2 regions of the Enterococcus sp. DIV1314a genome follow, and region 1 is predicted to be linked to the other one. Evidence: predicted binding sites of a transcription regulator. Region 1 holds the regulator's gene; the other holds the start of a gene.
What was found. Region 1 encodes HrcA, which represses chaperone genes, less so after heat shock. Its sites were predicted from a motif close to TTAGCACTCNNNNNNNNNGAGTGCTAA; they were not measured.
Positions count from the first base shown of each region.

Region 1 (7,735 bases):
CTTTTATTAGTAAAGATGCCTTAGTGTTGCTAGGGATTTTGTCAGAAGCAGAATATGACCTGATTAAAGAACAAACGAAGCGTATTTGTGACCTCATCAAAGAAGAACTGGCAACAAAAGGGTTAACCCTTTATGATATTAAATTAGAATTTGGTCGGGGAGAAAAACCAGGCGAGATTATGCTTATCGATGAATTATCGGGCGGAAATATGCGCGTCTTTAATGGCGAAGAGTCTGTTTATCCACTTGACTTAGAAAAATATTTATTTTAATCAAAAAGTAGAGCTGGGAGAAATCTCAGTTCTTTTTTATATATCTGAGGAGTGAGCAGCGCAATCACGTTCTTCAAATGCTTCATTAAATAGCAGTCCTGGCGTATAATAAAACGATAGCGTCTTTTAAAAAAGAGGAGTGGGTAGAATGACGACGATTCATGATGTCGCCAAAAAAAGTGGCTATTCAGTATCGACAGTATCAAGAGTGTTAAATCAAAAAAAGCACGTGTCAAAAGAGGCGCGTCAGGCCATCGAATCGGCAATTCAAGCGTTAGATTATGTCCCGAATGACTTGGCGCGCGATTTAAGCCAAGGGAAAAATTTTCATATTGGGATTGTGTTGCCGCATACAAAACATCCTTATTTTATTGAAATGTTAAATGGGATGATTGATTGTGCGTTTTCAACGGTTTACCGCTTAGTTCTTTTACCTTCAGAATATGACGAAAAAGTTGAAATGGAATACTTAGAACAATTAAGAGGAAAAGCTTTTGATGCACTGATTTTCACCTCAAGAGGCGTTGATTTAGACCGATTGGTAGACTATGCAACATATGGTCCCATTATTTGTTCCGAAAACCCTCAACGAACAGATTTACAAGCGGTCTATCTTAATCGACAAGAGGCTTATGAGGAGGCCTTCCGATGGTTCCAATTAAAAGGAAAGAAGGACATCCTTCTGTTGCTCAGTCGTCAATACGAGGCGAGTGTCACGAGTCAAGCAGTCATCAAGGCCTATCAAGCGGTATTTGGGCAATACCCAAAAGAAAGTCAAATAATCTCAGGTGTGACGACGTACGAAGAAGGTTTTTTGCTGGGAGAACGACTGGCAAGAATGACATCAGTTGAAGGGATTATGGCCAACGTGGATGATGTCGCTGCAGGGATAACAGCGGCCTATCAACAAGCAAAGTGTCCACCGCCTGTAATGGTTGGTCAAGGAAATCAGTGGAGTAGTCAGCTGCTTCATTTTTCAACGATTGATCATCATTTATATGATTTGGGATACCGCTCATTAGAAATGGCAATCGGTGCGTGTGAACAAACACAAATCGAGTTATGTTCGACCTTTATTGCCCGTGAATAAGGGAACGGCAGCCTTTGCATGTTGAGTACTCGTTAAATAAGGCGTGAGGTTTTTGTGGTATAATAAGGAGCACTGTTATCTTGAGAAAAAGTCATTGAGGAGTTTTTAACCATTGAAAGAAATTAACCAAACGCATCCAAAAAGTACGTCAGCTTACATTCACATTCCCTTTTGCGAACACATTTGTTATTACTGTGATTTCAATAAAGTTTTTTTAGAAGGACAACCAGTCGATGAGTATATTCAGTCATTGTTAACGGAAATTCGTTTGACATTAGAAAAGCATCCGACGAAAGTCTCCGAAACGATTTATATTGGAGGTGGAACGCCAACTTCCTTAACAGCGAAACAATTAGATGTCTTGCTGACGGGGATTCATCGCTATTTACCAACCCATACAACAAAGGAATTTACAGTCGAAGCCAATCCTGGCGATTTAACGGCGGAGAAATTAGATGTTTTCAAAGCGCACGGTGTCAACCGACTATCGATGGGCGTTCAAACGTTTGATGACCGTTTATTAAAGAAAATTGGGCGAAAACATTCGGTGCAAGATGTCTATGATACGATCAAGTTATTAGAAAAAAAGCAATTTGATAATGTTAGTATCGATTTAATCTATGCGCTACCTGGGCAAACGCTGGAAAGTTTTCGTGATACGCTCACAAAGGCTCTCGCTTTTGATTTGCCGCATTACTCGATGTATTCGCTCATCCTTGAAAATAAAACGATGTTTATGAATTGGGTGCGGCAAGGTCGTCTTGAGTTACCAACACAAGAAGCCGAAACACAAATGTTTGAAGAAGCAATTATCGCGATGGCACAATCAGGTCATCACCAATATGAAATCAGTAATTTTGCTAAAAAAGGCAAAGAATCGATGCATAATTTAGTGTACTGGGATAATGAGCATTATTATGGTTTTGGTGCGGGAGCAAGTGGTTACCTTAATCAGAAACGTTATAAAAATTATGGTCCCATTCAACACTATATGAAACCATTAAAAGAGCAACGCTTACCCATTTTTGAAACCGAAGAAATTTCAAGAGCAAATCAAATAGAAGAAGAGATGTTTCTAGGATTAAGAAAAATCGAAGGCGTCTCGCTTCGCAGATTTGAAGAGAAGTTCAACCAAAAACTCACGACGGTCTATCAATCCGTGATCGCTGAACTGCAACAACAACAACTTGCTGTATTGGAAGAGGATTATTTCCGTTTAACCCCGAAAGGATTATTTATCGGTAATGATGTTTTTGAAAAATTTTTACTCGATAAAGAAGAATAATTAATTTTAGCACTCTAAACTTTAGAGTGCTAAAAAAATAGGTAAAATGCTTGACAAGAATTCAAAATGTGGTATATTTATAATCGTATTAGCACTTAAAAGCAAAGAGTGCTAATAAGGGGTGATAAATTTGTTAACTGAAAGACAAGGAGAGATTTTGCGTGTAATTATTCAAAATTACACCACCACTGGCCAACCTGTAGGTTCGAAAACATTAATGGAGGGCGGCATTGCGGCGAGCTCCGCTACAATTCGTAATGAGATGAAGTTGCTAGAAGAGTTGGAACTCTTGTCGAAGACCCATTCTTCTTCTGGTAGAATCCCTTCGATGAAAGGTTATCGTTATTACGTGGATCATTTACTAAGTCCCGTTCAAGCGCATCCGAATGAAATTCAACGGATACGTCAAGAATTTGGGCAAGAATTCCACGAAATTAATGATATCATCCAACAATCGGCTGAGATTTTATCCAGTTTAACGAGTTACACAGCGCTTGCCTTAGGACCAGATGTGAACGAGCGGCGTTTAACCAGTTTTAAAATAGTTCCTTTAAATCATCGACAAGTTGTTGCCGTTATCGTGACGGATAAAGGGAATGTTGAAAATCGTGTCTTTACTTTACCGAGCCATATTCGTAGCGAGGAATTAGAAGTCATGATCAGAATCATCAATGATCGTTTAATCGGTGAACCGTTAATCACGGTCTATCATCGCTTGCGAACAGAAATCCCAATTATCCTCCATAAGTATTTTCAGACAACAGAAGGGATCTTAGATTTATTTGATCGTATGTTAAACCATCTGTTTGAAGAAAAAATTTATGTTGGTGGCCAAATGAATCTGTTAGATTTTGAAGGCAGTCAGGATAAAGTACAATTTAAATCAATGTATTCTTTTATGAAGAACCCAGAAGAATTAACTCAGTTACTCGCGCCGCGCAATACGATGATTCAAATCAAAATTGGATCTGAACTCGGCCATGAGTTGTTAGAAAATATGAGTTTAATTCAAGCAAGTTATGATATTCAAGGACATGGTAAAGGAACAATTGCCTTACTGGGGCCTGCGAATATGCCATACTCCAAGATGTTCGGACTTGTCGATGTCTTTCGTCGAGAACTTGCAGTAACGTTGGCTGACTACTACCGAATTTTAGATTCGTCTAGTGAGTGAGTAACAATAAAAAGCATCATTTTAGAAGGGATGGTCGTCAATTGTCAAAAGAAAAAGAAATCGTCGAAGACACACCTGTAGAAGAGGTCGCTGCTGATAATCAAGTGGTTGAAGAAACGCTAGTCGAAGACATGGATGCACTAGAAGATGCACAAGTCGAAGAAGTTTCTGAAGTAGATGAACTTAAAATAAAATTAGATGAAATGGAAGATAAGTTTTTACGCGTTTCTGCTGAACTCGCTAATATCGTTCAGCGTAACCGAAATGAACGAGAACTGATTCAAAGATATCGCTCACAAGACTTAGGTAAAAAATTATTACCTGTTATTGATAATCTTGAAAGAGCAATCGCAGCAGAAGTAACGGACGAACAAAGCATTAGCTTGAAAAAAGGCGTTGAAATGGTCTTAGAAAGTTTAAATGTGGCTTTGAAGGAAGAAGGAATTGAAGAAATTCCAGCTAAAGGTGAAAAATTTGATCCAAATATCCATCAAGCTGTTCAAATCGTTCCTGTAAGTGAAGATATTGAAGCAGATACAATTGTTGAAGTGTTACAAAAAGGCTACAAACTACAAGATCGTGTTTTACGCGCAAGCATGGTAATCGTTGCACAATAACAAATTAAATAGACAAATAAAGGAGAGCTTTTATTATGAGTAAAATTATCGGAATCGATTTAGGAACAACAAACTCTGCAGTTTCTGTATTAGAAGGTGGAGAAGCAAAAATTATTACAAATCCAGAAGGAAACCGTACAACACCTTCTGTCGTATCATTTAAAAATGGTGAAATTCAAGTTGGGGAAGTTGCAAAACGTCAAGCAGTAACAAACCCACATACAATTTCTTCTGTAAAACGTCACATGGGTGAAGCTGGCTACAGTGTTGAAGTAGATGGTAAAAACTATACACCTCAAGAAGTGTCAGCAATGATCTTACAATACTTAAAAGGTTTCGCAGAAGAATATTTAGGCGAAAAAGTTGATAAAGCCGTTATCACTGTTCCTGCATACTTCAACGATGCACAACGTCAAGCAACAAAAGATGCAGGACGTATTGCTGGTTTAGAAGTTGAACGTATTGTGAATGAGCCAACTGCTGCAGCGTTAGCATATGGTTTAGACAAAACAGATCGCGAAGAAAAAATCTTAGTATTTGACCTTGGTGGTGGTACATTTGACGTGTCAATCCTTGAATTAGGCGATGGCGTATTTGATGTATTATCAACAGCAGGAGATAACCACTTAGGTGGGGATGACTTTGATGAAAAAATTATTGCGCACATGGTTGCAGAATTCAAGAAAGAAAACGGCATTGACTTATCTGCAGATAAAATGGCCGTTCAACGTCTAAAAGATGCTGCTGAAAAAGCGAAAAAAGATTTATCTGGTGTGACAAGCACACAAATCAGCTTACCATTTATTACAGCAGGCGATGCAGGTCCATTACACTTAGAAATGACCTTAACACGTGCGAAATTTGACGAATTAACAGCAGACTTAGTGGAACGTACGAAAACACCAGTCCGTCAAGCATTAAAAGATGCAGGAATTTCTCAATCTGAAATCGATGAAGTGATTTTAGTTGGTGGTTCTACTCGTATCCCTTCAGTGGTAGAAGCAGTTCGTAAAGAAACAGGTAAAGAACCGAATAAATCTGTAAACCCAGATGAAGTTGTTGCAATGGGTGCAGCAATCCAAGGTGGCGTTATTAGTGGAGATGTGAAAGATGTTGTATTACTAGACGTAACACCATTATCACTTGGGATTGAAACAATGGGTGGCGTATTTACAAAATTAATCGATCGTAATACGACGATTCCAACAAGTAAATCACAAGTCTTCTCAACAGCAGCAGACAACCAACCAGCAGTAGATATTCACGTGTTACAAGGTGAACGTCCAATGGCAGCTGACAATAAAACATTAGGTCGCTTCCAATTAACAGATATTCCAGCAGCACCTCGTGGAATTCCACAAATCGAAGTAACATTTGATATTGATAAAAATGGTATCGTGAATGTTTCTGCGAAAGATTTAGGTACGCAAAAAGAACAAACTATTACAATTAAGTCTTCTTCAGGTTTAACAGATGAAGAAATTGAACGTATGGTGAAAGATGCAGAAGCAAACGCTGAAGCAGATAAATTACGTAAAGAAGAAGTAGACTTACGTAATGACGTTGACTCTTTATTATTCACTGTTGACAAAACCTTAAAAGAATTAGAAGGCAAAGTTGACGCTGAAGAAGTTCAAAAAGCAGAAGCAGCGCGTGATGAATTAAAAGCAGCTGTTGAAGCAGATAATATTGAAGAAATGAAAACAAAACGTGATGCATTGAATGAAATCGTGCAAAACTTAACGGTTAAATTGTACGAACAAGCTGCGCAACAACAAGCAGAACAAGACCCAGAAGCGGCACAAGGTGGCGCAGATGATATCGTTGATGCTGATTTTGAAGAAGTAGATAACGACTAATCCCGTTGTCTTTGAAAAAGCCAAAGCCAACAAACTTTGGCTTTTTCTATTGTTTTTTTAAAAAGATGTTTCTTCTTGTTCTTTTGTGATAAAATACAAAAGACTTGAATTGTTTGAAAAGTGGGGGGAATCCAATGGCAGCAAAACGTGATTATTATGAAATTCTGGGTGTCCAAAAGGGTGCATCAGACGATGAAATAAAAAAAGCGTATCGTAAGCTTTCAAAAAAATATCATCCAGATATTAATAAAGAAGCAGATGCAGATCAAAAATTTAAAGAAGTTTCAGAAGCGTATGAGATTTTAAGTGATGCTCAAAAACGAGCAGCCTATGACCAATATGGCCATGCAGGAACTGATCCGAACTTTGGTGGCGGCGGCTTTGGCGGCTTCTCTGGGGCAAGTGGCTTCGGTGGCTTTGAAGATATTTTTGAATCGTTCTTTGGCGGCGGCGGTGGTCGCAGAATGGATCCTAACGCGCCTCGTCAAGGGGAAGATTTGCAATACACGATTAATTTAAGTTTTGAAGAAGCGATTTTTGGTGTTGAAAAAAATATTCAATACAATCGTGAAGAAACGTGTCACACATGTAGCGGTAACGGAGCGAAACCAGGAACCTCACCAACAACGTGTCACAAGTGTCATGGTTCAGGAACCGTCAATGTGGAACGTCAAACGCCACTTGGCCGCGTTATGAGTCGTCAAACATGTGATGTGTGTCATGGGACCGGTAAAGAAATCAAAGAACCATGTCCAACCTGTCATGGAAACGGACATGAGAAGAAAACACATAGCGTAAAAGTGAATGTTCCTGCAGGAGTTGAAAACGGTCAACAAATGCGTCTCGCAGGCCAAGGAGAAGCGGGTATTAATGGCGGACCTTATGGTGATTTATACGTTGTCTTTTATGTGGCAGAGAGCAATCTCTTTGATCGTGATGGCGGAGAAATATACTACGAATTACCGTTAAACTTTGTCCAAGCGGCATTAGGTGATGAAGTAAATGTCCCAACCGTTCATGGCGATGTGAAGCTAAAAATTCCTGCTGGTACGCAAACCGGAACGAAATTCCGTCTGCGTGGCAAGGGTGCGCCGCGTCTACGTGGTGGCGGTAATGGTGATCAACAAGTCACAGTGAAAGTAATGACACCGAGAAACTTGAATGAAGAACAAAAAGAAGCGTTGCGTCTCTTTGCGAAAACAAGTGGACAATCGACGGTGGAAGAACAATCAGAAGGTTTTTTTGATAAAGTGAAAGATGCCTTCGGTGGTCACAAGAAAAAATAATCAATAATTGATAATCAAAAGAACCTCAGGAGCCTTTTTCCTGAGGTTCTTTTGATTTTATAAATTTTAGTGTTGAGGAGGATAAGAAAAAATATCAACGATTAAAACGCTAGCAGAAGTTGAAGTGATTTCTAAAAAATGATTATTCGAGG
Region 1 covers NZ_JBIOQP010000001.1:2,360,716-2,368,450, reverse strand. The annotation lists gene IGI68_RS11340 (phosphoribosylaminoimidazolesuccinocarboxamide synthase) at 1-272, shown strand, start outside; gene IGI68_RS11335 (LacI family DNA-binding transcriptional regulator) at 421-1,362, shown strand; gene hemW (radical SAM family heme chaperone HemW) at 1,475-2,647, shown strand; gene hrcA (heat-inducible transcriptional repressor HrcA) at 2,778-3,821, shown strand; gene grpE (nucleotide exchange factor GrpE) at 3,881-4,438, shown strand; gene dnaK (molecular chaperone DnaK) at 4,474-6,297, shown strand; gene dnaJ (molecular chaperone DnaJ) at 6,432-7,583, shown strand.

Region 2 (7,735 bases), 880 kb from region 1:
TTACTGGGCGAGGTATAAAAGGGATTGTAAACGGAACTACTTACTATATTGGAAGCCCAAAACTTTTCAAGGAATTAAATGTTTCCGATTTTAGCCTTGGGTTTGAAAATAATGTGAAAATCCTACAAAATCAAGGCAAAACAGCCATGATTATTGGAACGGAAAAAACAATTCTCGGTGTAATTGCCGTTGCAGATGAGGTTCGTGAAACAAGTAAAAATGTGATTCAAAAACTTCATCAGTTAGGTATCAAGCAAACAATTATGCTGACAGGTGATAATCAAGGTACTGCAAATGCAATCGGTACACATATAGGCGTTTCTGATATTCAGTCTGAATTGATGCCACAGGATAAATTAGATTATATTAAAAAAATGCAATCGGAGCATGATAATGTAGCTATGATTGGCGATGGCGTTAATGATGCTCCAGCACTTGCTGCATCTACTGTTGGAATTGCAATGGGCGGTGCTGGAACGGATACTGCAATTGAAACAGCTGATATTGTATTAATGGGAGATGATTTAAGTAAGCTTCCATTTGCAGTAAGACTCAGTCGAAAAACTTTAAATATCATTAAAGCTAACATCACTTTTGCTATCGGAATTAAAATAATTGCCTTACTATTAGTTATCCCGGGATGGTTAACCCTTTGGATAGCGATTCTTTCCGATATGGGAGCTACTATTTTGGTAGCATTAAATAGTTTACGACTGATGAGAGTGAAGGATAAATAGGTAGAAAACAGAATAGTAAGGTCACGCTGTGCGCAATTCAAGGGGGCTTTTCAATTTGAAGAAAAGTCCTACCCCTAAAATATTGGAGAATGAGTATCTAACAGGTCTTGGTACTAGGCGACCGTTCGTCTCTATGCTTCTTTTGAATACTGGCTTACACACCATTTAGCGAAGAACCGTTCTTTCATCATGACAAACCAAAAAACCACATGAGCACAAACGTCTCATGTGGTTCTTTCGTATCAAGCTTTGTTTAAAAGCGAGTTTACATCATGCCGCCCATCATTGATGGGTCCATTGGAGGCATTGCTGGTCCAGCTGATTCTGGTTTTGATGCCACAACTGCTTCTGTTGTTAAGAGTAAAGCAGAGATGGATGCTGCGTTTTGTAAAGCAGAACGGGTTACTTTCGTTGGGTCAACGATTCCTGCTTCAAGCATGTTTACCCACTCACCAGTTGCTGCGTTGAATCCTGTGCCTAGTTCTGCACGTTTTAATTGATCCACGATTACAGAGCCTTCGTAGCCAGCATTTTCTGCGATTTGGCGTACTGGTTCTTCTAAAGCACGTAAGACAATTTTCACACCTGTTGCCACATCGCCAGTTGCTTCAATGGCTGCAACTTTTTCGATTACGTTGACTAAAGCAGTTCCCCCACCGGAAACCATGCCTTCTTCAACGGCTGCACGTGTTGCGTTTAACGCATCTTCAATACGTAATTTTAATTCTTTTAATTCTGTTTCAGTTGGTGCGCCGACTTTGATGACTGCGACTCCGCCAGAAAGTTTCGCTAGGCGTTCTTGTAATTTTTCACGATCAAATTCAGACGTTGTATCTACGATTTGATTTTTGATTAAGTGTACGCGAGCAGCGATAGCGTCAGATGAACCTGCACCTTCAACGATTGTAGTATTGTCTTTATCGACAACCACTTTGCTTGCTTGTCCTAACATATCAATCGTTGCGTCTTTTAATTCTAACCCAAGGTCTTCTGTAATGACTGTCGCTCCTGTTAAAATCGCGATATCTTCTAACATCGCTTTACGACGATCACCGAATCCTGGTGCTTTAACTGCAACCACGTTGAATGTTCCACGGATTTTGTTTAATACTAAGGTTGGTAATGCTTCGCCATCAACATCATCTGCAATGATTAATAATGGTTTAGAAGCTTGTAAAATTTGTTCTAATAACGGCAAGATATCTTGGATGTTTGAGATTTTCTTATCCGTAATTAAGATGTATGGTGCTTCAAGTTCAGCTTCCATTTTATCGTTGTTTGTCACCATGTATTGTGATAAGTACCCACGGTCAAATTGCATTCCTTCAACCACGTCTAATTCTGTTTCGATTCCTTTTGATTCTTCAATGGTGATCACGCCGTCGTTGCCCACTTTTTCCATTGCATCTGCAATGTATTGGCCGACTTGTTCGCTACCTGAAGAGACAGAACCAACTTGTGCAATCGCATCTTTTGAATCCACTTTGACAGAAATTGCATGTAATTCTTCAACAGCTACTTGAGTTGCAAGTTCAATTCCGCGACGAACGCCCAGTGGATTTGCACCAGCAGTCACGTTCTTCATCCCTTCACGAACGATTGCTTGTGTTAAGACGGTTGCAGTAGTTGTTCCATCTCCAGCAATATCATTTGTTTTAGAAGCAACTTCTGAAACAAGTTTCGCACCCATATTTTCAAAGTGATCTTCTAATTCAATTTCTTTTGCAATGGTTACGCCATCGTTTGTAATGAGTGGTGAACCAAATGATTTTTCTAAAACAACGTTACGACCTTTTGGACCTAAAGTTACTTTTACAGTATCTGCTAATTTATCTACTCCACGTAACATTGCGCTACGTGCGTCTTCTGCAAATTTAATTTCTTTTGCCATTATTCCTTCACCTCATTAATTATTTTTTTATTCTACAACTGCAATAATATCTTTTACTGCGAAAATCATGTATTCTTGGCCTTCGTATTTCACTTCTGAACCAGCATATTTTTCAAATAAAACTGTTTCGCCAACTTTTACAGGAACGGGTGCCAAATCGCCACTATCGAGTAGGCGACCTTCACCAACTGCTACAACTGTACCAGTTTGAGGTTTTTCTTTTGCGGCTGAAGCTAAAACGAATCCGCTAACTGTTTGTTCTTCTGCTTGTGTTACTTCAACGAGTACACGATCACCTAATGGTTTTAACACAATAAATCCCTCCGATATTTTTTCGTTTTTTTCATTAGCACTCGACATTGCCAAGTGCTAACTTACATGTTTTATATTACTCACTTTTGCTTCGTTTTGCAAGTCTTTTGAACAAATCTTCTTAGAAAAGTCAAAATTGGTTAGACTTTGTCCGATTAAGACACGAAAATCCCTCTAACCCACACAGGGCAGAGGGATTTTGGTGTTTGATTACGCTTTGTGATTTTTTGGAATTACCCAATATTGGTTTTTGTATAGTTGTAAACCACTCATCATTAAAAGCACGGCCATCCCAACAAGTGAGACCACTTTTAACATTGGATAAGCATCATTAAATCCTTCTGGAGAAATTAAGAAACGATAAATTCCAAAGAAGGCCCACGCAATTGGAATCGGGAAAACCGCATTTTTGACCCGTAATAGCACACCAAAGACTAAAACGATCGCCACAATTAACGTCGCGGATGCTAAGACTTCTGTTGGTAACCCAAAACCGTTCCACTCATTTTTGACTAACGTCGCCGCGACATTCACCACAGAAGCGATGAATAACCAACCTGTATATAACCCAAACGTGAGTGGTAATAAGAAATGTTGACCCGTTTGAATTTTCAGTAACTCTAAACAAATTAAGGTCAACGTTACGGCAAATACTAAAATAAAGATCGTGGATAACACTAATTGTTCAAAAGAAAAGGCGATAATCCAAGCCATATTTAAAATAGAAGAAAAGATGAATAAATACGATATTTTATTAATAGCAGCTTGGTAATAGGCATCCTCTTTTTTCCAAATCATGAAGACAATCGAAAGCGTTAAGAAAAGATAGATAACACTCCAGATACTAAAGGTCGATGGATCCGGGGTAATCAACGTTAAATACTTATCGGATACTTCCTTTTGTGAACTACCATTGATGAGACCAAAGGCACCTAGCGCATTGACGACTAAGGCGACAATAAAAAATAATCCATTTAACCATGCTTTTTTAACATAATCCACCTTAATTCCTCCTTGTAAAAATACTATTTTTTCATTTTATTCTTTCGACAGCAACAAAATGTTCTAATTTTATTTTAACATAGGCATCAGGAACACCATAATAATAAGGGTTAGCCAACACTTACCTCTCATGCACCAAATTCGATAACTGACACTTATTTAACGGGTAAATTATACACTTCGACAATCACATTCGCTAAAATAACCAACGTGTTCATCCCGACATGCGTGATAACCGAGGTCCAAATACTGCCGGTAATGATGTATTGCAAACTAAAAAAGGCGCCTAATGCGGAATAAAGTAACCAGTGACCATCTTGATGCATCAGCGCAAACAGTACCGCGCTCACGAGAACGCCTAGCCAAAGATTCGAACGACGCGTCACCATCCCCATAATCGCCCGGCGAAAGACAAATTCTTCCATAATTGGACCACCAATCATCACGGCTAAAATCATTAACGGATTTTGGAAAATTAATTCCAAGATCCCTTGGGTATTGGCGGAATCCACTTGACCACCAAAATAAAGTTCAATCGTAATCATCACATTTTGTAATAAAATCGCGAGAAAAATCCCGATAATTCCGAGCGTTATAATACGACCCCTACTCATAGGATTCGCTTCAAAAGAAAGCGATTGAGTCGTTTTTTTGTAGAGACGTATCATCACGATTGAACCGATTAAATACGTTAAGATCGTCAAAATAATTCGAATTTCTAACGTTGGACCAAACGCTGGTGCTAAAAACGCAATGAAATACGTGAGTAACGTGAGCGTCGTATATTTTTTTTCAGACATCATAATCTCCTAACTAACAAATGGAACGCTTCAAGCAATACCTAGCTCAGACTGCCACCAAGTGCTTGTTGCGCTACCGCTGTTATAACAAAGTAAACAACAATACCAGTAATAACGTCACCAATACAATGTTGGTACTAAGACTTGTAGCGTCGCAATGTCGATGGGCTTGACTAACTGCTCCACTCGCTTAATGAACTTAAAATCTCTCATGACTGATCCTCCTCTTCCTTATCAAATGAAAAGTTGTTCTTGTATAAAGCATAGCATAAACAAGGAGAAAAAACTTCCCTTATGCTAACTGTTGCGTGAAATTTCGGAAGTTTTTTTCAGGCCATTTCTTTCTAATTTCTTCATAAAATAATCAAATCAAATTAAAAAATAACAAAAAAAAACTAATTCTTCTTTCTCTCCCCACTCCCTCGCACACTAAAAAAACCGTCCCCTATCTCAGGGAACGATTTTTCATCATTTCAATTTTTTCGTCGTTTTTCCTTGCCCATAGTGGACCGGAAGAACCGTTCGTTGTGGAACCGACTCGCCTTTCATGACATGAAGTAAGCGATCAACGGCAACTTCTGCCATTTCTTGAATCGGTTGAACAATCGTTGAGACGAGATACGGTGCATCTTTATGGATGCGTTGGCCATCAAAACCTATAACTTGGACTTCATCTGGTACCATGCGACCCATTTGGTCTAAGACTTCACAGACATCGATTGCTACCGTGTCACTGATGGCAAAAATGCCATCAATTTCAGGATGTGCTGTCAAAAAGTGACGAACTTCTTTTTTTAAATCTTCAATCGGTTCGAGCATCTCTAGGATCAGACATTCTTTCCCCAATTCTTGGCATTCAAGTTCAAAATATTTTCGACGGTTCGTAATCTCACTTGGCGTATCTTGATAGCCACCAATATAGGCCACATGTTGACAGCCGAGTTCATGTAGTTTTTGCGCAGCTAGCCGTCCGCCACTACTATTATCAGCCGTGACATAAATCACGTCTTCGGTAAAATAACGATCAATACTGACAAACGGGAAATTCCTTGAGATATATTCATCAATATCTGAATAGGTAATCCCAATAATTCCATCTACGCGATGTTGCATGACCATTTGTAAATATTCTCTTTCTTTATCGACGGTACCGTTGGAATTACAGAGATGCATTTTGTAAAAATTTTTTTCGAGTGCATTTTCAACATGGAAAGCAAATTCAGCAAAAAAAGGTTGCCAGACACTTGGAATGATTAACGCGACATAAAATGTACGATCGAGTTTTAAACCACGAGTGTAATCATTGGGTTTGTAATTCAATGCTTCAATCGCAGCCTCTACTTTTTTGCGAGTGGAAGGTTTAGCTGGACCGTTATTTAATATTCGAGAAACAGTTTCAATCCTTACACCTGCCATTTTGGCGACATCTTTCATTGTGGCACTCATGTAATCGTCTCCTTCTAAAGAATATCTACTATTTAGTATAATCGAGAAGGCTTAAAAATGCTATCGCTTTCTTTCACAAGCGGTGTTGACTTGTGCTGATTTAAACGAAGTAATCAAGGCTTTCCCTTGTGATTCAAAAACAAGTTCGCTACTTGCTTCAATTTCATAGAAGGTCGACGTACTTGTCTCTTGTCCATTGACAAAAATTTCGATGGCGTTTGTATCACGGAAAATCTCGATTGTTAGTTGGTCGTGAATGAGTGCGACCGGAAATTCTCGAGTATGCACTTGTTCTTTTTCGATTCCAGTAATCGCATAACCAAAGTTCTCACGACTAAATGAAAAGAGCGCTGTTTCCTTGTCGTACGTCATGAATAATGACTGATGTTCTTTTTTAGCAAACGCCATTGTCAGTTTCTGTGCTTGAGATAAATCAGCAACAATTTTTAGATAGACGTTCTCCGTCACCACATCTGGAAACGAAACCGGTTCCTTTATTACTTCGATATTTTCTACAACTTGTTGATCAGTCAAATAGTCATAGATTTCAGAAACAGGAAGTTGGACTAAACGATTATGATTGATGCTTAATTCACGCGGCAAACACATTTCACCGGTCCAATTGTGACCTAATTCATGCGTTGGATACGTCCGCTCCCACATTTGCATCCAGGCAATTAAAATCCGGCGACCCTGATCATCCAGTAACGTTTGAGGCGCGTAATAGTCCATTCCGTAGTCCATCTCATGAGAATTCTCCACAAGAAACGTCCCACTTTCCCAATCCATTTCACCAATCCAAGCCATTGTTGAACTTGTATTATGGTATTCATGCGCGTCACGCTGAATCTGAATCGGTGACATAATCAACACGTCTTTCCCATCCAAATGAAATAAATCCGGACATTCCCACATCACGCCTTGTGTCGCAGTCCCTTCTAAAAGAACCGAAAAGAACGACCACTGGATTAAATCATCTGAAGCAAACAATAAAATTTTGCCACGATTATCCGGTGTTTTCGTCGCTAAGACACTATAGTAGCGACCGTCATGTTGAATGACTTTTGGATCACGACAATCATGAATGCTTCCTTCATCGCCTAACAATTCCGCTCCAATCACTGGATTACTCGCTAACTTTTCAAAGGTAATTCCATCATCGGAAACCGCAATACACTGGGTTTGCGTGACAACGTCGTCTTCAACCACATGCCCGGTATACATTAAATAGAGACGACCGTCTTTTTCAATCGCACTACCAGAGAAACAACCATCTTTGTCATACCACTCATCTGGTGCCAGTGCGACAGGTAACTCTTCCCAATGAATTAAATCTTTCGACTTCGTATGACCCCAATGCATCGGACCCCATTGACTGTTATAAGGATAGTATTGATAAAACAAGTGATATTCTCCTTGGTAATAAATAAACCCATTTGGATCATTCATCCATCCAACTGGCGGCGCTACGTGAAAAGCGGGTCGATAACGCGGATTGACCTTCTCCCGATTTTCTTGAATGTAGTCATTTGCTCGTTCAACGGTCA
Region 2 covers NZ_JBIOQP010000001.1:1,480,138-1,487,872, reverse strand. The annotation lists gene IGI68_RS07010 (heavy metal translocating P-type ATPase) at 1-737, shown strand, start outside; gene groL (chaperonin GroEL) at 1,003-2,628, opposite strand; gene groES (co-chaperone GroES) at 2,656-2,940, opposite strand; gene IGI68_RS06995 (tryptophan-rich sensory protein) at 3,151-3,942, opposite strand; gene IGI68_RS06990 (lysostaphin resistance A-like protein) at 4,098-4,742, opposite strand; gene IGI68_RS06985 (LacI family DNA-binding transcriptional regulator) at 5,211-6,188, opposite strand; gene IGI68_RS06980 (glycoside hydrolase family 32 protein) at 6,249-7,735, opposite strand, start outside.
Region 2: the regulator HrcA is predicted to act here: its motif matches at 2,975-3,001, upstream of groES (co-chaperone GroES).